3 regions of the Blautia sp. JLR.GB0024 genome follow, and region 2 is predicted to be linked to each of the others. Evidence: predicted binding sites of a transcription regulator. Region 2 holds the regulator's gene; each other region holds the start of a gene.
What was found. Region 2 encodes Rex, which represses fermentation and respiration genes when NADH is low (regulators of the CRP and FNR family bind a similar motif). Its sites were predicted from a motif close to ATTGTTAANTANTTAACAAT; they were not measured.

Region 1 (10,202 bases), on a different contig from region 2:
CAGCTTGTCCACGATATCCCTGATCGCTTTTCTCACCGGTGAATCTTCCGGAAGCTTCACGATGGGTGTACCGTCGCAGTCGAAGTCATATACAGTTTCATCCTGCGGGACGATTCCCAAAAGGGTGAGGCCCTGTTTCTCTATCTCCTCTTTTGTGCCCGCATTGAGTACCCCGCCCGGCGCACGGTTGATGATAAGCCCAACCTGCTTCGGGTGCATGTCACATTCTTTTATCAGTTCCGCGATCCTGCCCACTGCCTGAACACCTCTTCTGGAGCAGTCGCTGACCAGAATCGCTGTCTGCATACTGGGAAGAACGCCTCTGCTGATATGCTCCATACCGGCTTCATTGTCCACGATGATATATGGATAATTCTTTTGCAGCTTTGCAAGCTGAGCCTGCAGAAGTCCATTCACGAAGCAGTAGCAGCCTTTCCCCTGGGTACGTCCCATGACAAGCAGGTCATAATCATCATTTTCAATCAATGCATCATCAAACTTGAATTCCATATAATCAGCTTTTGTCATTCCGGCCGGAATGGGATTTTCCTTTGACATCTCCGCACGGGCCACTTCCTCACGGATATCGCCCAGAGTTGCCTCAAGCTCCATGCCCAGGACTTCATTTAAGTTTGAATTCGCATCTGCATCTACTGCAAGAATCGGTCCCCTGCCTTTTTCAGCCAGATACTGGATGATCAGGCCTGTCAGGGTCGTCTTGCCTACGCCGCCTTTGCCGGCAATTGCAATTACATGTGCCATGAAAAGGGCACCTCCTAAAATATGATTTTAATACATTTTAAACAAGTGTGCGAAGACCGCATCTGTCAATGATTTCAGATACGTCTTTCCATTTGTTCAGAGCATACAGATGGATACCGTTAACGCCCAGTGCGCGGTACTCATCGATCTGTCTGATCGTGTACTCGATACCTGCCTCTTTGAATGCTGCTTTCTTTTCATCAACAGCAGCGTCGAACGGATCTTTGTCGAACGGATTCGGGAAGATCCAGTTTTTGGAGATGATCTCGCAAAGTTTACGCGGCATTACACAGCCATTACGTGACAGTGCCATATTGATTGTAGCAGCCTGATCCAGAATCGGCATAATTCCAACGTCAACCGGCATTGTAACGCCTGCAGTACGGATGGCATCCAGCCAGCGTTTGAACTGCTCCATATCCCAGCAAAGCTGAGTCATGATGTAGTCAGCACCGTTATCCTGTTTCTGTTTCAGGACAGCGATATCAGATTCAAGACTGCGGCATGCGATATGTCCTTCCGGTGAACCTGCTACAGCGATTTCGATCTTATCGCCGAATTCTTTGCGGACATAAGCTACCAGATCTGTTGCGTAAGCGAAATCTCCGCCGGTTCCTGTCCATCCGAATGGAAGGTCGCCGCGAAGTGCCAGCATATGATCTACGCCATTGTCCAGGTAATTCTGAAGCTGTTCTTTGATTCCTTCTGCGGTGTTACCGATACATGTAAAATGTGTTACCGGGATGGTTCCGGCGTCTTTGATCATTTTACATACATCCATGTTCTTGCCCACATTGGTTCCGCCCGCACCGTATGTACAGGAAATGTACTCCGGCTGGTACTTACAAAGATGCTCGATCGTTCCCGGCAGATTTTCCATACCTTTGTCTGTCTTTGGTGGGAACAGCTCAAATGAAAGGAGCATTTTGTTCTTCATTGCTTCAGATAATTTCATAGTTACTACCTCCGCTTTGTTTATTTATTTTTAAGGCCGAAGCCCTAAAATCGTGTGTTGGCACAGCAGAAAGTCCTCCATACTTTTTCTGCTGCTTACTGGCAGTCCAGCTTAACAAGGCTGTTTGCAAGGTCCACCATTAATATTTTACCGATAATGGTTCGCTCCTCGCCCATGATATCACGTATGATAAGCTTTTCACCATCTACGTCGATTCTGCTCACATTTCTGCAGATGACCGTGTTGTCATCGCTTCTCTGTACAGTTGCAAGACACATAGCCTACGCCTCCTTCAAATGTTCTTTTACCAGTGTCAGTGCCAGGCCCAGACGCATATTTCCTTTCTGGAAATCAGCAACGCCTTCCTTGATGGTCTTGGCTGCATCTTCCATGCCAAGCTTTGACAGATTATCTGCCATCTGGTCAAGCTCCTGTGCGTGATGCTCGTTGTGGGAAAGCATATAGTTCAAAAGTGCTACCACTTCCTCTGTACAATTTCCGCCACATTCGCCCTCTGAACAGCTGCTGCAGCCGTGGCTGTGTTCATGGCTGTGAACATGGTCATGCTCATGGTCATGTCCGTGAGGAACCATGTTGCCATTTTCGTCGTTGATTAAATGCATTTTTCCATCCTTTCCCTACTGCTTTTCCCGCTTTTGGGCGCAGTAAATGACAATAATTTATCAATAAATTCATTATACATGCTTTCGGCTTTTTTATCAAGTTATTCTTATGTTTTTTTAGAGGTTCAAGCGGTGAAAAACACGGAACTTCCGCCCCTGTTTTTTTCCACCTCTATCCTGCATTCTATACGCTCTTTTAACTCCGGCACATGGGAGATGATTCCCACCAGGCAGTCCTCCCTGGAAAGAGCCGATAAAGTCTCCACCGCAGTCTCCAAAGACTGCTCATCCAGACTGCCGAAACCCTCGTCAACAAACACGGTCTCCACCCGGATGCCACCCGCAAACTGCCCGATGACCCCGGAGACACCGAGGGCCAGGCTCAGCGCTGCCTGAAAGCTCTCTCCGCCGGACAGGGAACGGATGCTTCTCACCTTGCCGGTATGGTAATCATAGACATCCAGATCCAGGCCGGACCTGGACTGCAGATTTTCCTTTTCCTCCCGCACGAGCAGTTCGTATCTGCCTGAAGACATGTGTTCCAGCCGCCTGTTGGCCTCCTGGGTAATCATACGGAAATAAGCGGACTGCACATAGCGCTCCAGGGATATCTTCGGCTTTCCCTTCAGGCTGCCGCAGGCAGTGTCAGAAAGGCCCTGCAGAGCCAGCCTGGTCTTCTCTGTCCTGCTGCTCTCCTCAAACAATACCTGAAGCTGTCTGCGCACCTCTTTTGTCCTTTCAAGAGCACTGTACTCCTCCCGGAGTTTATTACGCACAATTTTCAGCTGCTGTTCCGCCCGCTGTATCTGTTCCCGTACCTCCTCCTCCGGGCACAGTTTCTTTCCGCGCAGGGAAGGCGCCAGGCTCCTGATCCTGATCTGCAGGTCCCTCACATGATTTTCATATGCCTGTGTTTCTTTCTCCATACGGTCCAGCTCTTCTCTGTCCAGACATGCCTCCATGGCCTTTGCCCTGCTTGGAAACTTCTGCTGTTTTACTTCCAGAAGCAGCTTTCCTTCTGCCTCTTTTCTTTCCTTTGCCAGCCTGGCTCCTCGTTTTTCACAGATCTGTGTCTCTCTTTCCGCGGCTGCCCGGCGCTGCGCATTCTCCTCCAGTCTTTTCCTGACCGCCTCTTGGGACGGAAGACCCGGGCGGCTTTTCGCCTTCTTTCTCTCCAGGCGCGCGTTTGTCTCTTTTATCAGTGAGGAGGCTTTTTTTTGCATGGCAGCACCGCTTTTTTTACCTGCCAGTACCTCTTCCCTGCGCAGATGCTCCATTCTGGTCTGCCATTCCTTCTCATTCTCCGCAAGGGCTGTCAGGGTCCTCTGCAGTTCTGCAGATGTCTTCTCCTTTTGTGCCTCCATCTCTTTCAGCGCTGCCTCGCTCAGCTCCTGTTTTTCACAGGCAGCCTTTGCCGGATGTACCCTGGAGCCGCATACGGGACAGGGTTTTCCTTCTTCCAGGTCCCTGGCCAGCAGGCCTGCCTGACTTCTGAAAAATTCCTCCCTGTAGGTTTCATAAGCGATTGCCTGCTCCTTCTGTGCCGTGATCTGCTTCTCTGCACTTTCCAGCAGTTCTTCCTTTCGTGATTCCAGTTTCAGAAGGACCTCAGCCTCCTGCTGCCATTTCCCGTAAAGCAAAAGCTGTTCTTCCAGCGCTGCTATCTCTGCGCTGAGCTTCTCTTCTTTCTCCGCAGCGGCTGCCTGGATAAGCAGTGCCTTTTTCTCCTGTTCCAGTTCCCTTGTCTGAGACTTCAGTTCCTTTATACGCACTTCCTCGTCAGTTTCCAACTTTTTTTTCGCTGCACAGTCCTCGGCAAGAGGTTTGATATAAAGATTTGCCTTCTTCCCCTCAGACAGCTTTTTTTCCAGCTCTCTGATCTGTCCGGCCTGCACTTTTGTCCCTTCCAGCTCCCGCCTCAGGGCATCCAGGTTCTTCAGTTCTCCGTTATCCTTTTGTATCCGTTCCAGATTTTTAAGGGCTCTGTCTTTTTCTTTTTCCAGGCGCTGCTCCTCCTTCCGGCTGCTCTTTTCCTTTTCCCGGGAGGAAAGGATACGGCTGTCAAGAACCGCGAAAATATCCTCTTTTTCCCTGTCCCCCAGTGTACATTCCGGATGCAGCGCATCCCAGGACTCCAGGACCTGCCTGCGGCGCTCTTCCCTCAGCCTTTCTTCCTCCCGCTGCTGCATACTCATGCTTTTCAGACGGTCCGCGATGATTTTATAGAATTCCGTGTCGAATACTTTCCGGAAAATCTCGCTTCTCATGTCACTTTTTGCCAGCAGAAGGTTCATGAATTCACCTTGGGCAATCATGGAAACCTGTTTAAACTGCCTGTAATCAAGCCCCAGAATATCCTGCAGCTTCTGGTTCACTGCCCTTCTTCCCGTCAGCACACTTTTGTCCGGGCACTCCAGAAGCGCTTCATGCTTCCTGTTCAAATTAAACGTCCTGGTCACCTGATACTGCTCTCCTTTGTGGGAAAACAGCAGACGCACTTTACTCATGGCCTTCTCCTCCACATAATCGCTGTGGAGATTTTCAGGCTTTCTGACTTCCGTGCTGGCTGCGTCGTACAGCGCAAAGGCAATGCCGTCGAAGATTGTCGTTTTGCCGGCTCCTGTGTCACCGCAGATCAGAAACAGCCCTGCTCTCTGACAATTCTCAAAAGAGATACAGGTATTGCCCGCATAAGGCCCAAAGGCCTCCATCTCCAGCTCTATCGGTCTCATACTCCCACCTCTTCCATGCTTTTGATCACCTCTTCAAGCAGCTCCTGTTCTGTGTCAGACATGGGAATCCCATTCTGTTTTTCATAAAATTCCCCGAACAGATCAAGGGGTGTTTTTTTCAGACACTGCAGCTCTGCACTGCCCGATATGCCACCGAATCTGCTCCGGCGGTTTTCGACGGCAAATTCCAGCATACCAGGAAATATTTTTCTAAGCCTCTCCATCGGATGCTCCAGAGTCTCCTCATCGGTCATGACTATGGACAGATAATATCCTTCTCTGTATTTCCTGTATTTTTCCGAAGCGAGGGCCTCCATGGTATCCTTTAGGACAGCCATCTCTGTTTTTGGTTCCAGTGGAAGCTTCCTGACGGACAGATTTCCTTTCTCTCTGAGCTCTGCCACAGTCACGGACTTTGTCTGATTCCATTCAGAAAAAGAATATTTCAGGGGAGAACCTGCATACCGTATCTTTACATCCCCCATTTTCTGCGGTCTGTGGATATGCCCCAGCGCCACATAGTCAAATGCTCCAAAGACTGAGGCATCCACCTGATCGATACCGCCCAGGGAACGCTGTTCCGAATCGGAGATTTCCGGCTTTCTGCCTCCTGCCGTGACAAACTGATGTGCCAGAAGCAGGTTCCGCTCTTCCCTGTGAAGCACCGCGCCATGCAGTGCGGTTTTCACGGCCTCCTCATAAGTTTCCGGAATTTCCTCCGCAAATGGGCGGAGCATACCGGGCCGCAGAAAAGGAAGCATCCACACATGAACCGGGCCGAACGCATCACTCAGCACAATATGTTCCGGCCCCCCTTTAAACGTACCCGCAATATGAATCCCTTCTTTTTTTAAGATCCCGCTGGCAAACTGAAGCCTCTGGGCTCCGTCGTGGTTGCCGCTGATCAAAAATGTCTGTATCCCACGGACGGACAATTCTTCCAGAAACCAGTCCAGCAGCCCCACAGCCTCCGAGGAGGGAATGGACTTATCGTAAATATCCCCGCACAGCAAAACAGCTTCCGGCTTCTCCTCATCAGACATGGCCACAACACGGCTTAATATATACTGCTGTTCTTTCCACAGCGGCTCCCCAAGCAGCTTTTTTCCCAGGTGCAGATCCGCCATATGAAAAAATTTCATTCGATATCCTCCACTGCCATATTTTGGCATTTCGTTGCATTTTAGCTTGCACTTCTTATAATAGTAGCACGGATTTATTAAAAAGTTAATAAATTCGGAGTAAATATTTCACATTTCTATGGTAAACTGTCTAAGTATCCGGCAGAAATAACACAGTGAGCATGGATTGAAATAAGGTAATATTTAAAGGAGGGACTGTTATGTCTTTCAACGAAAAAATCATTCTGAACGATGGCCGCCAGATGCCGCTTCTGGGTCTGGGTGTCTACAAAGCCGTCGGTGAGAACGAGGTGGAACAAGCGATCGCAGATGCCGCAGATGCCGGCTACCGTCTCATTGACACCGCTTCTGTTTATAAAAACGAAGACGGCGTGGGGCGCGGAATCAAGGCTCTTACCATACCAAGAGAGGAATTATTCGTTACAACGAAAATATGGAATACCGCACAGAGAATCGGCGACGTGGAAGATACTTTCAACAGAAGTCTGGAGCGCCTGGGACTTGATTATGTGGATTTATATCTGATCCACTGGCCTGTGCCCGGCTGTTATACAGACACCTGGAAAGCTCTGGAAAAGCTCCAGACACAAGGGCGTGTGAAATCTATCGGCGTCTCTAACTTCCACATACATGACCTGGAAATGCTGAAAAAAGTCTCCGACGTGGTACCCGCAGTCAATCAGGTGGAATTCCATCCGCTGTTCAACCAGCCGGAGCTTCTGTCCTACTGCAGGGAGAACAATATTGCGGTACAGGCCTATGCGCCTCTTGCCCGGGGCGCCTATCTGCACAGCCAGCTTCTTCTGGAAATCGGAAGAAAATACCAGAAGACTACCGCACAGATCGGACTTCGCTGGGCAGTCCAGCAGGGAATATCCGTCATTCCCAAGTCCGTACACAAAGAACGCATCAGGGAAAATGCGGAAATCTTTGATTTTTCCCTGACCCGTGAGGAGATGGATGCCATTACTGCTATGGATGCCCACCAGCGCACTGCCGGTATCCCTGAGGATATGATTCCCTACTATAAGGACTGATATCCAAAAACATCATACATACCGGGGTTTTTCCCCATACAAAAAGTACCGCAGGAGTATTAGATATCACTCTGTGCGGTACTTTTTCTTCTCATTTGTTCATTTCTTTTAATTTCTTCTGAGCGCTTCGATGGGACTCAGCTTCGCTGCTTTTCTGGCAGGGTATACGCCGAAAAGGATACCGATCCCTGATGAAAACAGGGTTGCGATCAGGATTGTAGACACCTTGATTCCCGGTGCGAATCCCAGGGTAGGTATGGAACAGACCGCATAGGCCAGCAGCACACCGATAATGATGCCGATCACACCGCCAATGCAGGCGATAATAGCAGATTCCGCCAAAAACTGGACCATAACAGAGGAGGTTCTGGCTCCCAGGGATTTCCTGATGCCAATCTCTCTTGTTCTCTCCGTCACGGACACAAGCATAATATTCATGACACCGATGCCGCCTACCAGCAGGGAGATTCCTGCTACTAAGGCGATAAATCCTGTGATCATGTTCAGCATGGAGTTGATCTGCTTCATCTGGTCATTGAAGTCCTCCATGTCATAATAATTCTTTCCCTGACTGTAGTGGCGCTGGTTCAGCAGCGCAATGGCATCATTTGCCACCTGACCGGTATCTGCACTGCCGTCTGTGGTGATGTACAGATAATTGGTCACAGAAGTGTCATAGCCGAAATTCTCCATGGCCGTATAAGGAATATCCGCGGATATTCTTTTCACATCCCCATAATCCACGGAAACCATATTTCCCAGATTCTCCTGCTCCACGATTCCGATGATGGTAAAGTCCACAGTGCTCTGGTAGACACTGAATTCCAGATTCATGCCCAGAACATCATCTGTGCCGAAAAGGGAAATGGCATCTTTTTTACTGATCACACAGACTTTATTTCCTGTATCGATATCACTCTGGTTAAAATAGCGTCCGCTTACCACTTTCCATTTGGAAATCTCCTGCTGGGCCGTTCCTCCGCCTGTAACGGACAGATCAAACTGGCCCTTTGAGGACTGGGTCGTACCCGAATCGGAAAATATAGGGGAAGTTCCTGTCACTCCGGGGATTTCCTGCTCGATCGCAGCGAAATCATCCGCGTTCATATATTCCTCCCGCTTGAGCCCCTCTTCATTGGAATAAATGCAGATCTGTCCTCCGGCAATGGAATTGAGCTGCCGGTTCATCTCACCCTGAAATCCGGAACCCACTGACATAATGGTGATAACAGAGGAGATACCTATAATGATTCCCAGCATGGTCAGAAGGGAGCGGCCTTTGTTTGCCCTGATATTCTGCAGAGCCATCTTCAAGTATTCTGCTAACTGTGCCATAGGCTACTCCTTTACCACATCTGCAGTCTGCGCGCCGGACGTACTGCCCGCAGCCGCCTCATCCACCTTCATGCCCTCCGTAAATCCGTCCGGAAGCTCAGTGATCACGGAATCGCCCGGCTTCAGGCCGCTCTTGATCTCTGTGTACTCAGAAGATGAAATTCCGGTCTCCACTTCCTGCCTGGCGATCACGCCGTCTTTGACCACATAGCAGAAGGTACTGTCCTTTCCTGTGTTCACCGCATTGGCAGGAACACTCACAACGCCCTTGGCACTGCCGGTCTCAATCGATACCTTTGCCTCCACGCCTAAGAAAATGTTGTCATCCGGATTGTCGATCTTAACCTCAGCCCAGATGACCGGCGCGCCTTTTTCATTGGTGGTAGCCATCTTGCTGATACGTGAGACAGTTCCCTTGTATGTATGGTCTGCTATGGTGATGGATGCCTTCTGGCCTTCCTTCAGCTTGTCATAATCGTATTTTGACACGGTCACATTGACTGCCACCTCCTCGTTGCTGGCAATGGTAATAAGCTCCATGCCCTGTGTGGCTGCAGAGCCCTGCGACGCGTCTGCTTTGGAGACGATTCCTGAAAACTCAGCCTGAAGTCCCTGTTTCCCCTTTTCCAGCAGTTCTTCCAGGGTAGCTGCCTCCAGCTCGGCTATATTGTTGGTGGCCTGCATCTGCGCTTTGGCTGCTTCTGTCACCTGTACACCATCCGCGCTGTCTGCCAGACTCTTCTGTTCGGCAAGTTCTGACTGCAGCTCTGAGAGCTCTGTGGTGGCACTCTCCAGTTCATTCTGCCACTCTACAATCTGGGCATCGGTTGTCGGGTCAGAAGCAGACTGGCTTTCGATCTGATCAATCTGAAGCTGTGTCACCTCATCACTCTTGTCATTGATCTGTGAAGTCAAATCATCCATCGCCGGCTCCATGTTTTCCGCCTGGGCCTTTAAATCCTTCATTTGTCTTTCCAGATCTGCGGTATCCTGATTATTTTTCTTTGCCTCGGCAATAGACGCCTGCAGCTCCTCTGCCTGGGCATTTATCTGCTGCTGTTCGCCTTTCTGGGCTTCAAGGTCCTGCTGCAGCTTGGTCAGATCTGCCTGTGCCTGGGTCAGAGCCACGCTGACATCTGTGGATGTCTGCTTTGCCCAATCGCTCAGTTCCCTTGTCCTGTCCGCAATGGCCGTTTTCAGAGATGCCACATACTCCTGGTAGCTGTCCACATTGGCCTGCAGTGTGGGGACTTTACCGGCTGCTTCATTGGCCTTCTGCTGTGTCTGGGCTGCCTTTGCCATACTGTCCTTGGAACCGTTTACCGTGGCGCTTACATTGAGCTGTGCCTTCTGGTTATCCTGTTCCAGTGTGGACACATCAAAAGCAACCAGAGAGTCTCCCGGCTTCACCACTTCCCCCACCTTGAGAGGATACTGGGCTATAGCGGCATTGACGGGCGAAAAATATGTTTTTGTCCTGAGACTCTCCACAGTACCGCTGGTATCCACCTTTGCCGTCAGATCTTCCTTGGTGACAGCGCTTACCGGTACCTGGGGCAGAGCCTTCGGCGTCATTTTTGATGCCGCAAAACTCACAGCAATAATAGCCACAACGA
Region 2 (10,202 bases):
AATGTGACGAGAGCCGGTATCCATGCAGACGGTCTTCTGAAGAATGAAGAGATCTACAATATCTTTGATACGGATAAATTCCTGGGCCGTCCGCCGCAGGTGGCTGTTTCCAACACCTCGGGCCTTGCCGGCATTGCTCACTGGATCAACAATCATTACCGCCTGTCCGGTGAGAAACAGGTGCAGAAGAACAGCGAACTGGTGCAGATGGTAAAGGCATGGGTGGATGCCCAGTACGAGGAGGGACGCGTGACTGTCCTGACGGATGAGGAGCTGATATCCGTGATCGAGGAGAGCTGCGCAAGATTAAATATAACCTTATAAGGCAATGACATGTGAGGAAGGAAGCAAAATGGCAGGTAGAGAAAAGTCCCTGAGGGGCCAGGTGTTTGACAAGATCCGTTCAGATATTCTGAAAGGCCGTTACCAGCAGGGAGACGAATTGGTGGAATGTACCATAGGGAAAGAGCTGGGAGTCAGCAGAACTCCGGTCCGGGAAGCCATCCGGCAGTTGGAACTGGAGGGCCTGGTACGCCTGGTGCCAAACAAAGGAGCCTTTGTCAACGGGATATCCGCAAGGGATGTGACTGATATTTATTTGATCCGCTCCCGGCTGGAAGGGCTCTGTGCCCGGATGGCCGTGGAGAATATAACACCGGAACAGCTGGAAGCCATGGAGGAGGCCATTGTCCTGTCAGACTATCATGCAAAGAAAGAACACTATGAGCAGGTCTGCGAAATGGACGGCAAGTTCCATAAGCTGCTCTATGAGGCGTCCGGCAGCCGGATGCTTTCCCACACACTGTCTGATTTTCATCAATATGTACAGCGTGTGCGGCAGGTATCCATTATGAACCGCATGCGTCTGAATAAATCAGGCAGTGAGCACACAGAGATTCTGGAAGCCATAAAGAGCAAAAACGCGGATCTGGCGGAACAGGTAGCTGCAAGACACATATTTAATACAGTTGAGAATCTGAAACATTTTAATCTGGAAGAAATTCTGCGGGAAGAATACGGAAAGGAGAACGACAACAATGGAAAAAATTAAAATGACAACACCTCTGGTGGAAATGGATGGGGATGAGATGACAAGGATCCTCTGGAAAATGATCAAAGAGGATCTGCTTGCGCCATATGTGGAACTGAACACAGAGTATTATGATCTGGGACTGGAGTACAGAAATGAGACCGGCGACCAGGTGACAGTGGATGCGGCCAATGCCACAAAGAAATACAAAGTAGCGGTAAAATGTGCCACCATCACCCCGAACGCGGCCAGAATGGACGAGTATCACTTAAAGGAAATGTATAAAAGTCCCAACGGCACCATTCGTTCCATGCTGGACGGTACGGTTTTCAGGGCGCCTATTGTGGTAAAAGGAATCGAGCCCTGTGTAAAGAACTGGAAGAAACCCATCACTCTGGCAAGACATGCCTACGGGGATGTCTATAAAAACACAGAGATGGTCATTCCCGGACCGGGCAGGGTGGAGCTTGTATATACCGCGGCTGACGGAACAGAGACAAGAGAACTGGTGCATAACTTCACAGGTGCCGGGGTGGCACAGGGAATGCACAACTTAAATGATTCCATTGAGAGCTTTGCCAGAAGCTGCTTTGAATATGCGCTCTCCACAAAACAGGATCTGTGGTTCTCCACCAAGGACACCATTTCCAAAAAGTATGACCATACCTTCAAGGATATTTTCCAGGACATCTATGAGAAAGAATATAAGGATGCCTTTGAAAAGGCCGGTATTACATATTTCTATACACTGATCGACGACGCGGTGGCACGTGTGATGAAAGCCGAAGGCGGCTTTATCTGGGCCTGCAAGAACTATGACGGGGATGTTATGAGTGATATGGTATCCTCCGCTTTCGGCTCTCTGGCTATGATGACATCCGTGCTGGTATCCCCTCACGGATATTTTGAGTATGAAGCTGCACACGGAACCGTACAGCGCCACTATTACAAACATTTAAAAGGGGAAGAGACTTCCACCAACTCCGTGGCTACCATCTTTGCCTGGTCCGGATCTTTGAGAAAACGCGGGGAGCTGGATGGAAATACAGACCTCTGCCTGTTTGCCGACCGGCTGGAACAGGCCACTCTCACTACTATCGAAAAGGGAGAGATGACAAAAGACCTTGCACTCATCACGTCAATTAAGAATCCTTCTGTATTGAACAGCCGTGAGTTTATCCTGGCTGTAAGGAAGAATCTGGATGTTTTATACGCGTAAAAAATAAGCGTCTGCTGATTTAAAAGTCCATGTAAGAGAGAGAAACAAGTCCCTGCTTACATGGACTTATTATTTGTGAAAAAAAGTCTCGGGCAGGGGTTGAAAAATTTAGTCAATTTCTTATAATGGGTATTAACCGAATCGGTAAAGCATTAAAGGAGGCACAGGATGGAGGACAGACTTAGCAGTCTCTCAGAAGAGAAGAAGAACGCGGTTGTCAATGCAGCACTGGAAGTGTTTGGCACCAATGAATACAAACGGGCATCCACAGACCTGATCGCTGCAAAGGCAGGCATCTCAAAAGGGCTGCTGTTTTACTATTTTAAAAATAAGAAAGAGCTGTATATGTACATATTTGAGTATGTCATGGAGAAGGTAGGACCGCGCCTTTTAGACCGGCACTTTTTTGAAATAACGGATTATTTTGAGCTGCTGGCCTATGCAGCAGACAAAAAAGCCCGTATCCTCTCCAGTTTTCCCTTTCTTATGGAGTTCAGTGTCCGGGCATTTTTTACATCCAGGGAGGACGTATCGGAAGATATGAACTCTTTTATGAAAAACCAGATGGATACCATGTTCGTGGATTATTTCAAGAATGTGGATATGACTAAATTCAGGGAGGACATAGATCCCAAAGAAATACTGAACATGCTTCTCTGGCTCACTGACGGATATCTGCACCAGAGAATGTTTTATACCGATACGGTGGATGCGGATGAATTGATGCGTCAATTCAGAAAATGGTCAGAAATGCTGAAGCGGATCGCATACAAAGAAGAGTATCTAACCGAAATGGTTGGAAGGAGGCAAAAAAATGAACGTGATTGAAATCAGTCATATTACGAAAGACTATGGGCAGAACCGCGGCGTTTTTGATGTTAGTTTTTCTGTAAAACAGGGAGAGGTACTGGGGTTTTTAGGACCAAACGGTGCCGGTAAGACAACCACGATCCGGCAGTTGATGGGATTCATCAAACCGGATAAGGGCAGACTGTCCATTCTGGATATGGACTGCTTCAAAGAGTCGGATAAGATCCAGACATCTCTTGGGTATCTGCCGGGAGAGATCGCTTTTATTGATTCCATGACAGGGATGGAGTTTATCCGCTTTGTGGCTAAAATGAAAAATATGAGAGATATGGGCCGGGCACAGGAACTGATGAAGATGTTTGACTTGAACGCGTCCGGCAAACTGAAGAAAATGTCAAAGGGCATGAAGCAGAAGATAGGAATCGTCTGTGCCTTTATGAACCCGCTGGCCAGCATCCTGATCCTGGATGAACCCACCAGCGGGCTGGACCCTCTGATGCAGAACCGTTTTGTGGAGCTGATCCTTTCCGAGAAGAAAAAGGGAAAGACCATTTTGATGTCTTCCCATATGTTTGAGGAAATTGAGCGCACCTGTGACCGCGCTGCCATTATCCGAGACGGACGGCTGGTTGCAGTGGAGGAGATGGAGAAACTGAAAGAGGGGCGGCAGAAGGTGATCGATATCACCTTCCGGGAGGCGGATATGGCAGAGGCATTCGCTGCCGCATTCCCGGAGGCAGTCTATCAGCCCGGCAGTAAAACGGTAACGGCCAAGGTTGGAAAAAACCTGGATGCCTTTATCAAAAAAGCAGGCGCCTATACGGTCACGGATTTCGACGTGCGCACACAGAGCCTGGAAGAGTTCTTCATGCATTTTTACGGAGAGGGGGCAGCAAAATCATGAATGCTACACTGTTTAAAAAAGAGATCAAATCCAACTGGCTGCTGCTCGTCATTTTTCTTGCAGTGCTCAGTGTATACGGAAGTATGATCACCATGATGTTTAACCCCGAGATGGGAGACAGCCTGAAAATGATGGCTGACAGTATGCCGGATTTGTTTGCGGCATTCGGCATGGCTGACGTGGGCCAGACGCTGCTGGAATTTGTATCCGGATATTTATACGGAATGCTGTATGTGGCCTTCCCCGGGGTATTTATCATTATCCTATCCAACAGACTGGTATCCAGATATGTAGATAACGGTTCCATGGCCTACCTGCTGGCAGTACCACAGAAACGCTGGAAGATCATGCTGACTCAGTGTGTCTTCATGCTGACCTGCCTGGTTGTCATGGTGGTATATGTGACCTGCCTGATTCTTGCTTTCAGTGAGGCGCTTTTTCCGGGAGAGATGGAGACAGGTGCCTTCCTTCGGATCAATGTGGGATTATTGGGTATCCTTGTATTTTTCGGCGGGACATGTTTCTGTGCATCCTGCTGCAGCAATGAGACAAAGACTTCCTCCGCGGTCAGCACAACCGTGGTGGTATATTCCATTCTCCTGCAGATGATATCACAGGTGGGGGATAAGTTCGAGAAAGTAAAATACGCCACCCCCATAACCCTCTTTGACATTGACGGGCTGGCTGCAGGTGACGGGAAGGCGTGGATCATGTGCGGCATTTTATATCTGGCAGGAATCCTGCTTATGGGAATCGGGATCATACGGTTCAGCAAACGGGATCTGCCTTTGTAAGAGATGGAATCGCAGACGGCCGAAGGGATAGCAGCCGGATATAAAAAACGGGAGGAGCAGGCATTATGCCAGCTCTTCCCATTTTTCATACAGTTCTTCCAGCTTTTCTGCGATCTCAGCTTTTTCATTGGCAAGCCGGACGCATTCAGCCACATTGACGGCAACCTCAGGCTTTTCCATCTCACTGTCGATCTCTTTGTCCCTGGTTTCCAGGCGTTCAATCTCTGCCTCTGTCTTCTTCAGATCATTTTCACGCTTTCTCTGGCGTGCCTGTTCTTCTTTGCGCTGTTTCCAGTCCAGTTTCGTGGCGGATACGGATTCCGCAGCCTGTTCCTCCTCAAGGCCCGGCGCATAGATGCGGGTGAGCTCCTCCCTTTTCTCCATGTAATAATCATAGTTGCCGATATAGTTTACCATACTCTGGTTGGTCAGCTCCAGGATCCTGGTGGCGGTACGGTTGATAAAGTAACGGTCATGGGATACATACAGCACCGTACCCGTATAATTGCGCAGGGCCTCCTCCAGGATTTCCTTTGACATAATGTCAAGATGGTTGGTAGGCTCATCCAGGATCAGGAAATTGGCTTCTGAGAGCATGAGCTTTGCCAGGGATACGCGACCCCGTTCCCCGCCGCTTAAGGATGCGATCTTCTTAAAGACATCATCCCCGGTAAAGAGAAAGGCAGCCAGAAGATTGCGGATCTCCGTGTTGGTGAGCTTTGGAAAATCATCCGAAATCTCCTGGAAGATGGTTTTCTCCATATGCAGCACGTGGTGCTCCTGATCATAGTAGCCGATGTGTACTTTACTTCCCAGATGGAAGACGCCGGCGTCGGCCGAGACCAGCTCGTTCAGTATTTTGAGTATCGTCGTTTTTCCGGTTCCGTTATTCCCGATGATGGCCACACGCTCCCCGCGTTTGATGGAAAAGTTCAAATCAGAAAACAGCGGGAGGGAGGGAAAGGATTTAGAGAGATGTTCCACGGTCAGCACATCCATGCCGCTCTCTATGCGGGGCTTCAGGTAAATACGCATGGACGCGTTTACCTCAGTCGGTTTTTCTATGACTTCAATCTTATCCAGCATCTTTTCCCGGCTTTCAGCCCGCTTAATGGACTTTTCCCGGTTGAACTGCTTTAATTTGGCAATGACTTCCTCCTGGTGTTTGATCTCCTGCTGCTGATTGAGGTAGGCCTGGTAGGCATCTCTGCGAAGCTGGGCCTTTTTCTCACTGTAGGCGGAATAGTTTCCGCTGAAGGAGCTTACCTTTCCGTTGTCAATATCAATCACCTTGGTCACGATCCTGTCCAGAAAATACCGGTCGTGGGATACGATAAGGACAGCTCCCGGATAATTCAAAAGGTACGTCTCCAGCCAGGAGATAGAGTCCATATCCAGATGGTTGGTAGGCTCATCCAGAAGGATGATATCCGGTTTTGACAGCAGCAGGCGGCCAAGGGCCACACGGGTTTTCTGGCCTCCTGACAGGGTGGAGATTTCTTTTTCAAAGTCACTCTCCGGAAAGCCGAGTCCCTTCAGTACGCCCACAAGCTCACTTTTATACGCATAGCCGTTCTCCATCTCAAACTCATGGGTCAGCCGGGAATACGTCTCCATCAGGCGGTCCAGCTCCTCCCCTTGGGCGTGCTTCATCTGTTTTTCGGTTCTGCGCATATGGAGCTCCATATCCAGAATATGCTGTTTGACCTGGAGCAGAGAGTCATAGATGGTGAGCGCGCTGTCCAACTCCTGATGCTGGGCCAGATAGCCGATGGTCCTGCCCCTTGATAAGATTACCTCTCCGCTGTCCGCGGGAATCTCCTGCATGATGATGCGCAGCAGTGTGGATTTTCCTGCTCCGTTGATGCCCACCAGGGCGGCTTTTTCGCGTTCTTCTATATGGAAGGAGGCATCATGGATCAGATTCATGCCTCCGAACGATTTTTCAATGTTTTGACATGCCAGTATCATTTTATACGAATCTCCTTTATCTTTTGGTTCACCCTTCCTATTATATCGGAAATTCAGAATTTGACAACAGATAAAAACAACAATAACTGGAATTGTATTTGACTTTATTTTAACAATTATATATAATATTCCTATATGAAACAGAAAACTTAGACATAAGGAGGGTAAAGTCGTGGACGAAAAATGCATATCGAAAGCAGTCATCAGAAGACTTCCCCGATATTACAGATATTTAGGAGAACTTTTGGAAGATGGTGTGGAACGTATTTCCTCAAACGAGCTGAGCAGCAAGATGCGCGTGACCGCATCCCAGATCCGCCAGGACCTGAACAATTTCGGAGGATTCGGGCAGCAGGGATACGGCTATAATGTGCAGTACCTGTACACAGAGATCGCCAAGATTCTGGGGCTCGACAGGACCCACAACATGATCATCATCGGAGCCGGCAATCTGGGACAGGCACTGGCCAATTATGTACAGTTTGAAAAGCGCGGATTTAAAGTGGTGGGTATATTTGATGTGAATCCGGTTCTGAAAGGTATCTCTATCCGTGGGAACGAAATTCTTATGATGGATGAACTTCCCCAGTATCTGAAGGATAATGATGTTCAGATCGCAGCGCTGACTCTGCCTAAGAATAACGCGGAGGAGACAGCCAACCTGCTGGTGGAAAACGGAATCAAAGCCATCTGGAATTTCGCACATCTGGATCTGGAGGTCCCGGAGGATGTCATCGTGGAAAATGTACACCTTTCTGAGAGCCTCATGCGATTGTCTTATAACCTGAATTGTTATGTGACCGAACATAAAAAGTAAGAAAAGGCTGCTGCGGAATTTTTGCGGCGGCCTTTTGCTCTGCAGGAAGGTTTGACAGACGTCCCTGATTCATACCGGAATAAGAGAGGAGTGTATGATATGAAACAAATCGTAACCGGCGGACAGATGAAGCTATTGGATGAATACACGATCCACGAGATTGGGATTCCCTCCCTGGTACTTATGGAGCGGGCAGCTCTGAGTGTCTGTCAGGCACTTCGGGAGGAAAATTTTCCTTTGAAAAGAGTTCTGGTGCTCTGCGGTACCGGAAATAACGGTGCGGACGGCGTAGCGGTGGCCCGTATGCTCCATATGACAGGTGTCTCGGCAGATATCTGTATACTTGGAAAAAAGGACCATTATACAGAAGAAATGAGAAAGCAAGTGAAAATTGCAGAAAATTATCATATATCCTTTGTCAAGAATGCAGTACCTGCTGAATATACTACTATAGTAGATGCTGTCTTTGGTGTAGGTCTGTCCAGGGAAGTGGGCGGAAAATACAGGGACACCATCGAAGCTCTGAACCGGTCAGGGGCAAAGGTCATGGCAGTGGACATTCCATCAGGTATCAGTGCTGATACGGGGAAAGTGCTGGGCTGCGCAGTGAAGTCTGATGTGACAGTCACCTTTGCTTATGAGAAGGCAGGTCTTTTATTCTACCCGGGCGCATCCTGCGCGGGCAAGGTAAGGACGGCTGATATCGGAATCTACAGGCTGCCTCAGAATGATTTTGAACTGTCCATACAGAGCTGTGAGGAGAAGGATCTGTGCCGGATTCCGGCGAGAAAGCCGGACGGGAACAAAGGAACTTTCGGGAAAATATTCCTGGCAGCCGGCAGCCGGGATATAAGCGGCGCGGCATATCTCTCCGCCTGTGCGGCTCTTAGGGCCGGCGCAGGCATGATAAAGGTACATACCAGGGAAGAGAACCGTCAGGCACTGACCACAATGCTGCCGGAGGCCATGTACAGCTTTTATGACGATGAAGAGATCCGAAAAGAACAGATCCGGGAAGGGCTTGCATGGGCTGATGTGATCGGGGTAGGACCGGGACTCGGCACAGGACAGCAGGCGGAAGATATTTTGTATACCATACTGGCGGAGGGCAGAAAACCTCTGCTGATCGACGCGGACGGCCTGAATCTGCTGGCCGGCAGAATGGAAGTGCTGTCCCAGTATCCGGCACCGGTCCTTGTGACACCGCATCTGGGTGAGTTTTCCAGAATCTCCGGGGTATCTGTGGAGGAGTGGAAGGAAGCGCCTCTTTACCTGACAAAACGTTTTGCCGGGAAATATCACCTGACAGTCGTGTGTAAAGATTCACGTACCGTCATTTCCGACGGCGGCGAGGAGATATTTATCAACACCTCCGGCAACAGCGGTATGGCAACAGCGGGAAGCGGGGACGTGCTCTTTGGCATCCTCATGGGATTTTTGTCCCAGGGACTTTCAGCCAGGGAGGCGGCAGCTCTCGGCGTTTATTTCCACGGTATGGCAGGGGATATGGCCGCCGCCCAAAAAGGTGAGTACAGCATGATTGCCGGGGATATCATTACACAGACAGCGGAGATCTTGAAGAAAAGAGGAGCAGTTTTATGAAGACACCAAACAGGATTTACGTTTCCATAGATTTGGATGCGGTTTCCTATAATCTGGAAAATATGAAGAAGAATATCCATGAGGACACGAAGATCATAGCCGTACTCAAAGCGGACGGCTATGGACACGGAGCGCTTCCCATTGCCGAACACATAGAATCACTGCCCTATATTTGGGGATTTGCAGTGGCCTGTGTGGAAGAGGGACTTGCTCTTCGGGAGGGCGGCATCAAAAAGCCTGTTCTGATCCTTGGATATACCTTCCTGGAAGATTACGAGACGATTATCAAGAACGATTTCCGTCCAACCGTTTTTACCGGTAAGATGGCTGAGGATTTATCGGACACGGCAAAGCGGCTGAACAAAACAGTAAAGATACATATTAAGCTGGATACAGGCATGACCCGTATCGGCTATCGCGACTTACAGCATGATGTACCGGAGATTCTGAAGATCGCAGAGATGCCCGGCCTTGAAGTAGAAGGTCTGTTCACACATTTTGCCAGAGCCGATGAGACGGACAGGGAACCGGCGTATGTGCAGCTTGAGAGATACCTGAAATTTGTCCATGCACTGGAGGAGAAGGGGCTGCATGTGCCTCTGAAGCACTGTTCCAACAGCGCAGGCATCATCCGTATTCCCGAGGCGAACATGGATGCAGTGAGGGCAGGCATTATTCTGTACGGCCTGTATCCATCCGACCAGGTGGAAAAGGAGCCGGTGCCTTTAAAACCGGTTATGGCTCTCAAAAGCAGAGTTGTATACATAAAGACAGTGGAACCCGGCGTGGAGATCAGTTACGGCGGTACCTTTGTCACAACACGCCCGACCAGGGTGGCCACGATTCCCGTGGGGTATGCGGACGGGTACTGCAGAGGGCTGTCAGGCAGGGGCAGCGTGCTGATACGAGGCAGACGCGCGCCTATTATCGGACGCGTCTGTATGGATCAGTTCATGGCAGATGTGACAGATATTCCGGAAGCGGAAGAGTTAGATGAAGTGACCTTGATCGGAAGAGACGGGCAGGAGTGCATCACAATGGAGGAGCTGGGGGAG
Region 3 (10,202 bases), on a different contig from region 2:
AATTACGGGAGAATATACCAGGATAGGGACATTTGATGCAACGGATGACTTTGTGGCCGCGGTAGAAGAAAAACAAAATGATAATATTTCAAAATAAAAGGAGAGACAGGAAATGAAAGAAATCAGACAGGAGTATCTAACAGGGGAACGTGCACTTTTTAATGGTGAGAATTTAAAAATATACGACACCATATTTGCAGATGGGGAGTCACCGCTGAAGGAAAGTCATGATATTGAACTTTACGGCAGCATGTTCAAGTGGAAGTATCCCTTATGGTACTGTAAGAATATTACCGCTGAGGACTGTACATGGTTTGAGATGGGCCGCGCTGGTGTTTGGTATACAGACAATATCACGGTAAAGAATGCAGTTATTGAGGCACCGAAGAATTTCCGACGATGTCATGGCGTGACCCTTCAAAATGTGAATTTTCCCAATGCAGCAGAAACTCTGTGGAACTGTGAAGATGTTATTATGGAGCAGGTAACAGCCAGGGGTGACTACTTTGCCATGAACAGCCGGAATATGAAGCTTCGGGATTTTCAGTTAGTTGGTAATTATTCCTTTGACGGGGTTAAAAATATGGAAATCCATAATGCCAGACTGCTTTCAAAAGATGCTTTCTGGAACAGCGAAAACGTGACTGTATATGATTCCTTTATTTCAGGGGAATATCTGGGCTGGAATGCCAGGAACCTGACTCTGATCAACTGTACGGTAGAAAGTCTGCAGGGAATGTGCTATATCGACAATCTTGTCATGAAAAACTGTAGACTGCTGAATACCACCCTTGCATTCGAGTATTCTACTGTGGATGCAGAAATTAACGGGAAGATTGACAGCGTCATGAATCCGTCGGGAGGAAGCATCCGGGCGGATTACATTAAGGAATTGATCATTGAAAAAGATAAAGTAGATCCGGATAAAACAGTCATTACCTGCATAATGGACCAAGATTCGGAGAAGATGGCGGTTTAGCAAAAAAAATCCGGCAGATGAACAGACAGGAATGGAGAGGAAGGAACAGATGGGCATTTTTTCTGCTTCAGCATGAAAGTGTTATGAACATGATCGGAAGCTGTTTGATTCTGGGCATAGGCATCAGCATGTTCACGAAAATAAACGCAGGATCCCAGGATATGCCGGACAACGCCGGAGGTTTCCGGATGTTCGCGGCTTCCTTTGCAGTGGGAATCACAAACCCGGCAGCCATCCTTACGTTTCTGTTTGCGTTTTCCTGGTTTGGTATTGATGGACGGATGGAACCTGCGGATGGAATCGGATTGGTTTGCGGTGTGTTTATCGGAACTTATATTTGGTGGGGAACGCTTTCCGGTGTGGTTACCTTATTAAAGAAAAAAGCCGGGAACAATCATCTGTCAGCCATGAACCGGATATTTGGAACGATCCTGATCCTTTTTGGGGCAGTGGTGCTGGTTCGGAGTTTTCTTCACTGAGGATATGAGTTTGGCAGTATCCATACAGGAGACATTATGCTCTTTGGCTCTGACTGCCTTGTCTTTTTTTGAGGACTTCAGCACATCTTACAGCTATACCAGGATCGGCCATATCGAAGATGCAGGAAATTTTGCAGACACCCTGGCAAGCGGAACCGTAGAAGTCATGTTTGAGACAGGGGAACAGGAGGAGAAGAAATGAAATTTCTATTTGATGAAAAGATAGACCGCAGAAATACAGGATCCATGAAATGGGATGTGAATGAAAATGAACTTCCCATGTGGGTGGCTGACATGGATTTTCAGACAGCGCCGGAAATAACGGCAAGTATGATGGAAAGAGCCGGACAGGGAGTATTCGGATATACGATAGTGACAGATGAGTGGTACGAGGCTTACAAGAATTGGTGGAAAAACCGGCATCAGTTTGAAATCAGAAGAGAGTGGCTGGTTTTTTGTACCGGTGTCGTACCCGCTATATCCAGTATTGTCCGTAAGATTACGACTGTCGGGGAGAATGTGATAGTAATGACTCCGGTATATAACATATTCTTTCATTCCATCGTGAATAATGGCAGGAATGTACTGGAGAATCGACTGAAATATGATGGAGATGCCTATCAGATTGATTTTACAGATTTGGAAGAAAAACTCCAGGATACCCAGACGACCCTTCTGCTCTTTTGCAATCCCCATAATCCGGTAGGAAAAATCTGGGACAGAGAAACACTTCAGAGAATCGGGGACTTATGTGTCAAATATCACGTGACGGTTTTATCGGATGAGATACACTGCGATATTACAGAGCCTGGTTATGACTATACATCGTTTGCCTCTGTATCGGAGAACTGCCGGGATAACAGCATCACATGCGTATCCCCTACAAAGGCATTTAATCTGGCGGGGATTCAGACGGCTGCTGTGATTGTTCCGAATGACAATCTGAGGCATAAAGTTGTTCGAGGACTGAATACTGATGAAGTGGCAGAGCCTAATGTATTTGCAGCCATAGCCCCGATCGCGGCATTTGGCAGGGGCGGTGAATGGCTGGATGCCCTGAGAGAATATCTGTGGGAGAACAGGAGGTATGCAGAGGGGTACATAAAAAATGAGATTAAAGGTGTATCCGCCGTTCCCGCCAGGGCAACATATCTGCTCTGGATTGACTGCAGGTCTATAACTGGAGATTCATGGGAACTCTGTCGTTTTATCCGCAGCCACAGCGGCTTATACCTGTCAGACGGAAACGATTACCGGAACGGGAGTGGCTTCCTGCGTATGAATCTGGCATGTCCAAGGCAGCAGGTGGAAGATGGAATGAAACGTCTGAGGGACAGTGTGAAAGCTTACGAGTCATGGGTCTGTGAACCGAGTTAAAACCATGCGTGTATTTTAATAAAGAGAGAACATATATTCGACAAAGCCTTGATTTAAGTGAATAAATATACTATGCTATATAATATAAAAAACTATTCAGATATGCCTTATACATTGTGTAATCAGTATGGAAACACTGAGGCAGAAAATGAAGGAGGAATTTTATGTGACCGGTAATCGTACTTATATAGCTATAGATCTTAAGTCCTTTTACGCTTCGGTGGAATGCCGCGAAAGACAGCTTGACCCATTGACCACAAATCTTGTTGTAGCGGATGCAGGCCGCACGGAAAAGACCATATGCCTTGCTGTGTCACCATCCCTAAAAAACTATGGGATTCACGGACGGCCAAGATTATTTGAAGTAGTGCAGACCATGCGAAAGGTTAATGCCCGACGTTTAAGTGCATCGCCCGGGCACACCTTCACAGGTTCCTCATATGATGCGAATGAATTAGATGCGTCACCGGAACTTTCAGCGGACTATATCATTGCTCCGCCGAGAATGTCCTGCTACCTGGAATACAGTACACGTATTTATGATATTTATTTAAAATATATTGCCCCCGAGGACATCCATGTCTATTCGATTGATGAGGTTTTTATGGATGTTACAAATTATTTGAGCACATATGCCGTTTCACCCCGTAAACTTGCAAAAAGTATCATGCAGGATGTGCTTAAAAATACCGGTATAACGGCAACGGCGGGAATCGGAACCAATATGTATCTGGCGAAAGTTGCCATGGATATTGTTGCCAAGCACATCCCCCCGGACAAAGAAAGGGTCCGTATTGCAAGCCTGAATGAAATGTCTTACAGAAAAATACTTTGGGACCATCAGCCGTTGACAGACTTTTGGAGAGTCGGAAAGGGTTATGCAAAAAAACTGGAACAAAATGGACTGTATACCATGGGAGATATCGCGCGCTGCTCCATGGGAAAACCAAATGAATACCATAATGAAGAGTTGCTGTATAAGCTGTTTGGAGTTAATGCGGAATTATTGATCGACCATGCCTGGGGATGGGAACCCTGCACGATCGCTGATATTAAAAATTATAAACCGGCTGAAAAAAGTATCGGTTCCGGCCAGGTGCTGCCGTGTCCATATGCATTTCAAAAGGCAAGGCTTGTCGTTCGTGAGATGACGGACCAGCTGGCACTTGACCTGGTTGACAAAGAGCTTGTGACAGACCAGCTTGTGCTGACTGTTTCCTATGATATAGAGAATCTGAAAGACCCTGACATTAAAAAGATGTATAAGGGTGAAATTTCTGCAGACCGCTATGGCCGGAAGGCTCCAAAACATGCCCATGGCACAATAAATCTAAAGAAAAAGACGTCTTCTGCAAAGCTGCTCCTGAATGCGGTTACTGAGCTGTATGACAGAATTGTTGACAGAAATCTGTTAGTAAGAAGAATGTATATTTCTGCAAATCGTTTGGCTGCAGAAGGAACAGCAGAAATGGGAGAGGAAGAATATGAGCAGCTTGACCTATTCACTGATTATGAGGCACTGAAAAAAAAGAAGGAAGAGGAAGAAGCGGAGCTTCAGCGGGAAAAGAAAATGCAGCAGGCGCTGCTGAGTATTAAAAAGAAATACGGGAAAAATGCAATTCTGAAAGGCATGAACCTGGAAGAAGGAGCGACAGCGGTAGAACGCAATAAGCAGATTGGCGGCCATAAGGCATAGAAGGGAGATAAATGATGTTAAATAGAAATTCACATGCTTATGACGATATTATCAGTCTGCCGCATCATATCTCATCCCACCATCCTCAGATGCCGATACATGACAGGGCAGCGCAATTTGCTCCGTTTGCAGCTCTCAGCGGACATGAAGCCGCTATTTGGGAGACGGCAAGACGGACAGAAGAAAGAATGGAGCTGGATGAGGATGCAAAGGCTGTTTTGGACGAAAAAATGGCAATGTTACAGATACTGCTTCCCAGACAACCACAGATAACCGTGACTTATTTTAAGCCGGACGAAAAAAAGAGCGGCGGCTCCTATATTACGGTAACCGGGAATATAAAGAAGATAGACGAGTATGAGGATACCATAATGCTGGCTGATGGTTTGAAGATTTTTGTGAAAGAGATATGCAATATCGAAGGGGATATATTCACCGGGAAACTGCCGAAAACGCACAACATACGCTGAAAGAAATTATAAATGAAAGTCTTGAGGAAACTAAAAAATTTTACGATGAAAGATACGCAGCAAAATATGAATTACCACAAGCATACGCATACGCCATTTGCCTTAAAAGTGATAACCTTCCGATCGGTTATATTAAAGTTGATATGGAAGAACATCACGACTTTGGTTATGGACTCCGAAAGGAATTTTGGCATCAGGGAATTGTGTCAGAGGCGGCGAAAGCTGTTGTTGAGCAGGTAAAAAAAGATGGTCTTCCCTATATCACGACAACTCATGACAGGAAAAATCTGAGAAGCGGAAAGGTTATGCAAAAAGTAGGCATGAAATATTGTTATTCGTATGAAGAACAGTGGCAGTCCAAAAATATTCCCGTAATATTTAGAATGTACCAATTAAATTTTAACGGCAATGAGGATTTTGTATATAAAAATATTGGGATATGTATGAAAATCATTTCATTGAAGAATTGTAAACGGACCGCGTAATACAAAGCCCGGCTTTTCGGGATTAAGAGTTAGAATTTTCGTTAATAACTGCCGGACCAGGAAAGATTCCGGCAGTTGGTGTAAGATCCATTCTTGTTTTATACTTTATATTGTTTTCTTATTTCCGGCGAATCCAATCACCGTAAATGCCACTGCCAGTACAAGTAATATAATAATAGAGAACAGCATGGCTCCCTGTGTTCCGGATAGTTTCCCGGAAGCTGCAAAGGCTGCGCCGCCGGCTGTCACCAGGTACGGGCACACGGTCATACCTGCATTCTGCATGCAGGTGGCAATGGAAACTGCCATACCGGAAGAAGCCTGTGGAACCGCTCCGCCTGCGCCGTTTAAGATGCACGGCATACAGATGGAGAAGGCAAGTCCGCAGATAAACGCGCCCAGATAGGACATGGGAAGGTTAGCGGCAAATGTCATGATCAGGAAGGATAATGACAGTACCACACAGCCAACGGTAAGCGTAAGTTTCTTGAATATATCTGCAATTTTGCCGAAAATAAATCCCATAACAAATCCGCCAAGGGCGAAACATGCCAGTGAATAACCGGCTGCCACCGTGTCACCCAGACCTTGTTCCGTGATGAGGGAGGACGCAAAGTTGGCATATGTCTGTGCACCGGACATATAGACAAAGAACGCCGCGCACCATACCCACATCATAGCGGTAGGCCGAAATTTTCCCTTTTCACCGGAAGAACTTGTCTTAACCGGCTGCTTGTAGGGGATACAGGTGACAGCGGCTATCAGGGATACCATTGCGATGAGATGAACTAAAAACGCAATATTCCAGCTGATTCTGCCCAGGTTGCCTGATACCAATGAAAAGAAGATCGCACCGAGCATCTGGAATGCGGTCATATTCCCCATGACTTTCGCCCTCTCGGCCGGGTCTTCAAAATTCTCAATAACCAGTGCCGGACAGAGGGACTGGACGATTCCCACGCCTACGCCGAAGATAAGGCGCATGACAAGGATCAGCCCCAGACTGTCCATAAAGTAAGGCAGAACTCCCCCCACAAGCCAGAAGAGAACGCCTGCAATCATCAATGTCTTTTTCGGGACAAAATCCATCAGTTTTCCTGTAACCAATGTGACCAGTATAACCACCAGACAGGGCGCGGAAATCAGATATGCGACAACTTTTGTCTGGCCTGCCTCGGGGAAGGCTGCGGCAATACTTGCAATATTGCTTGCCACAGCGATAGCCCCCATCATCAGGATGGCACACAGGTAAATGGCGGTTTTCACCCTTCGGTTGCTGCCTTTTTCCATAATGTTAATCCTTTCATGTTCCAATATGGAGTAGTTAAGTCATAAATCGAGTCTTTAAATATCAATTGCCCGGTAATAACCCGTAGTGACAGCTTCCACAACACGTCCTGCCTTGATACAGTCACCTGTTTCAAATACACGCGGTGCTGCATTGTAAAAGCTTTCGGCAGCTTTGCGGTCAGCTTTCATTCCGGCTGCCAGCAGGATATTATCTGCGGGGATAACAAGCTCGCCCTCAGGAGTCTGGCATACAAGGCCTTTGTCAGTGATTGCCTTTGCAGTGGTATTCACATGGATCTTGATGTTGCTGTCGCGCATATAAATCTTCATGGCATTTTTGTGCATGAAATAGGAATCTGCTGCCCAGTCCTCTTTCATTTCTACGATCGTTACGTCTTTGCCGAGTCCGTCCAGGTAAATGGCGCATTCGGAACCGACAAGTCCTCCGCCGAGGATGACAACCTTCTGTCCAAGGGCCGGTTCCGGCTGATGAAGAGCGGTAAGCCCCACAACTTTTTCATTGTCAATTCCCGGAATCGGCGGAACAATGGGTTTGGCACCGATGGCAGTGATGATAACGTCAGCATTTTCTGCGGCTGCCTGCTCTGCGGTCAGCTCTGTGTTCAGGCGGACATCCACACCTGATTTGGCAAGGCGGCCTTCCAGTACTTTGACAAAATTATACATATCCTGTTTAAATGGTATGTACTGCTCGGAGAGAAGCTGTCCTCCGAGACGGCTGTTTTTCTCGTAAAGAGTGACAGAATGTCCCCGTCCTGCGGCTGTGATGGCTGCTTCCATACCGCCGGGGCCGCCGCCCACTACGATGACTTTCTTCGGTGTTGTAGGCGGAAAGGCATGTTTGTGTTCCAGCTCATTGCCGACAACCGGATTGAAAGCGCAGCAGAAGGTTCTGTTTGTCAGGTAGTTGTAGAAGCAGGTGAAGCAGCGGCAGCAGCGGGTGATGTCGTCTTTGTTGCCGGAAAATGCTTTTTCCGGGAAGTAGGGGTCACAGATGGACTGACGGGCAATCTCTATGATATCCGCTTTGCCTGTGGCGATGATTTCCTCCATCATATCCGGGTCGTTGAGGCCGCCCAGGGTAGCCACCGGTGTCTTGACGTGCTTCTTGATCTCTGCGGCCAGATATACGTTGCAGCCGTGCTCAATGAACATGGACGGATGTGTACGCACAAATACTTCCGGGTCTTCGTGAACGCCGGCGGATACATGGATAATGTCAACTTTGCCGTCTATGGCTTTTGCCATCTCGATTCCCTCTTCGATACCGTATCCGCCTTTGGTAAACTCGGCACCGCTCATACGGAATTCGATGGGGAAATCAGGACCTACGGCTTCCCTTACTTTTTCAATGACAAGAAGAGAAAAACGCATACGGTTTTCCAGGCTGCCGCCCCATCTGTCTGTTCTGTGGTTCATAGCCGGGGAGCTGAACTGTCCAAGGAGCCAGCCGTGTCCGCCGTGAATCAGTACCATATCGAATCCGGCTTCCTTTACCAGTTTGGCAGCCTGACCAAAGCAGTCGGCAACTCTGTAGATGTCTTCTTCCGTCATGCTGCGGACCGGATGTCCTTCTCCGTTGATCTCGTCGTTGGGGCCGATATTGACACCTTCTGCGCTTCCATGGCCCCGGGCATTGGCGAATTTGCCGCCGTGGGCAAGTTCCATAACGGCATTGCAGTTATGGCGGTGCATGGCGTTAGCAGCTTCCTTCAGGGAGGGAAGCGACATAACATCGTAGAGCTTGACTTCCTTCGTGTGGGAACGTCCGATGGCATCCACGATGCCAAGACCGATGGCAACGCCTGCCAGGCCGCCGCGGGCACGGTTCTCGTGAAATGCGATTTCTTCCTTGCGCATATTACAGTCAGAGTCTAATTCGGGATTAGACATGGGAGCGCCCAGGATTCTGTTCTTGAATGTCAGGTTGTTGATGGTGATTGGGCTGGCAAGATGCGGATAATACTTGTTTTTCATTGAGAAACCTCCTTAGTTTCGTTTACGTTTGTTTGATAAGTTAAATATATAACAAATTCCGCGATTGAAAAAGAAGAAAAAGCATTGTACTATTACAAGGAAAAGGTTGTAGTGGTAAAGGGAGCCTCAATATCTTTTCCGGCAGAGCGTTAGAGGCATTCTTTCTGATTTAGACAGGAGATTAGGACATGACATTCAGGCAAATGGAGTTATTCGTAGCGGTATGTGAATATAAGAGCATTAATAAGACATCTGCGGCGTATCATATTTCGCAGCAGGGGATATCAAAGACCATCCGGGAAGTGGAGGAGGAGCTTGGTTGTGTGCTTCTGAACCGGGATATTAACGGTGTGTCGCCGACAAGGTTTGGGACGTATTTTCTGAATGAGTGCCGTATTATTCTGGAGAGGAAGAATTATGTGTGCTCCCATATCACGCAGATTGAGGATATGCCGCAGGAAACGATTTATCTGGGTATGGCATTCGGGGTGGTTTCTTCGCTGCCTTACCGGCTGATAGGGGATTTTGAAAGGCTGCATCCCCATGTGAAGATCGAGTATTCAGACCATACGGATTACTATCTGGAAAGTCTTGCGAAGAAGGATGAATATGATTTTTGTATCACGACGGGAGTGGTGGACAGGGAGAGGCTTTCATCGGAGCTGTTGTTTCAGGAGGGCGTGTATCTGTGTATTCCGTGTACCCATGAATTGTATGAAAAAGAAAAGATTACCATGGAGAATTTGAAAGGGCAGAGATATGCCATGTTCAGCACGCAGTTTCATATCCGCCATAATTTTGACACTGCCTGCAGGAATGCGGGCTTTGAGCCGGAGATAGTGATTGCGTCCAGTGATTTTAATTCGCTGAAAGAGATTGCCCAGCACAATAATCTTCTGTTTGTGGTTCCGGGCCATACGATTCGGTCGGATGATGCCAGGCTTCGGTATGAGAAGTTCCCTGATGCCAGATTTACCTGGGATGTGAATTTTGTTAAGAAAAATAATAAAGTGCTGACAGAGAATATGATGGCATTTTACCGTTATCTGAAAGGACAATTTCCGAAAAAAAATGTGCCCCCTTTGGGGGAGGAATCACCGGTAAGTAATCTCCCTGCGGATTGTTGATGATTCCGGTGTTTTGCCTGCACAGACCAAATTTTACTTGAAGTTCTTCCTCAAACTGCGTATAATTGAACAAGTATGCATCACAGTGATATAAATTGTGTTTGTGAGGCAGCATTCATATGGACAGTATACTGCATGGAGCTATAATTGTGTCGGCCTGTGTTGAGATGTGGGCTGAAGGAATAGTTTGATATTGTGTATATTTTAAAAAAATATCAAGGAGATATAATGAGAAAATTAGCTTTAAGTGATGAAATATTACTAAAAATCGAGAAACCCGCCCGCTACATTGGTAATGAGG

Region 1: V8Q34_RS17660 (cobalt transporter) is a predicted target of Rex. The motif match lies at 2,386-2,405, and genes of this name have one in related genera.
Region 3: V8Q34_RS17390 (oxidoreductase) is a predicted target of Rex. The motif match lies at 8,811-8,830, and genes of this name have one in related genera.

What each region holds. Positions count from the first base shown of each region.
Region 1 is NZ_JBANBF010000008.1:28,445-38,646, forward strand. Features, by position in the region: gene V8Q34_RS17645 (ATP-binding protein) at 1-762, opposite strand, end outside; gene V8Q34_RS17650 (methylenetetrahydrofolate reductase) at 800-1,717, opposite strand; gene V8Q34_RS17655 (CooT family nickel-binding protein) at 1,813-1,995, opposite strand; gene V8Q34_RS17660 (cobalt transporter) at 1,999-2,340, opposite strand; gene V8Q34_RS17665 (SbcC/MukB-like Walker B domain-containing protein) at 2,466-5,072, opposite strand; gene V8Q34_RS17670 (exonuclease SbcCD subunit D) at 5,069-6,214, opposite strand; gene V8Q34_RS17675 (aldo/keto reductase) at 6,415-7,251, shown strand; gene V8Q34_RS17680 (ABC transporter permease) at 7,360-8,586, opposite strand; gene V8Q34_RS17685 (efflux RND transporter periplasmic adaptor subunit) at 8,590-10,202, opposite strand, start outside.
Region 2 is NZ_JBANBF010000001.1:688,319-698,520, forward strand. Features, by position in the region: gene V8Q34_RS03105 (2-isopropylmalate synthase) at 1-324, shown strand, start outside; gene V8Q34_RS03110 (GntR family transcriptional regulator) at 353-1,051, shown strand; gene V8Q34_RS03115 (NADP-dependent isocitrate dehydrogenase) at 1,038-2,249, shown strand; gene V8Q34_RS03120 (TetR/AcrR family transcriptional regulator) at 2,418-3,077, shown strand; gene V8Q34_RS03125 (ABC transporter ATP-binding protein) at 3,064-3,963, shown strand; gene V8Q34_RS03130 (ABC transporter permease subunit) at 3,960-4,757, shown strand; gene abc-f (ribosomal protection-like ABC-F family protein) at 4,821-6,728, opposite strand; gene V8Q34_RS03140 (redox-sensing transcriptional repressor Rex) at 6,901-7,545, shown strand; gene V8Q34_RS03145 (NAD(P)H-hydrate dehydratase) at 7,645-9,147, shown strand; gene alr (alanine racemase) at 9,144-10,202, shown strand, end outside.
Region 3 is NZ_JBANBF010000007.1:252,925-263,126, forward strand. Features, by position in the region: gene V8Q34_RS17345 (cyclophilin-like fold protein) at 1-97, shown strand, start outside; gene V8Q34_RS17350 (DUF3737 family protein) at 113-979, shown strand; gene V8Q34_RS17355 (LysE family translocator) at 997-1,458, shown strand; gene V8Q34_RS17360 (cyclophilin-like fold protein) at 1,469-1,660, shown strand; gene V8Q34_RS17365 (MalY/PatB family protein) at 1,657-2,835, shown strand; gene V8Q34_RS17370 (Y-family DNA polymerase) at 2,984-4,531, shown strand; gene V8Q34_RS17375 (hypothetical protein) at 4,543-5,001, shown strand; gene V8Q34_RS17380 (GNAT family N-acetyltransferase) at 4,941-5,486, shown strand; gene V8Q34_RS17385 (MFS transporter) at 5,592-6,776, opposite strand; gene V8Q34_RS17390 (oxidoreductase) at 6,831-8,774, opposite strand; gene V8Q34_RS17395 (LysR family transcriptional regulator) at 8,963-9,901, shown strand; gene V8Q34_RS17400 (TIGR03960 family B12-binding radical SAM protein) at 10,130-10,202, shown strand, end outside.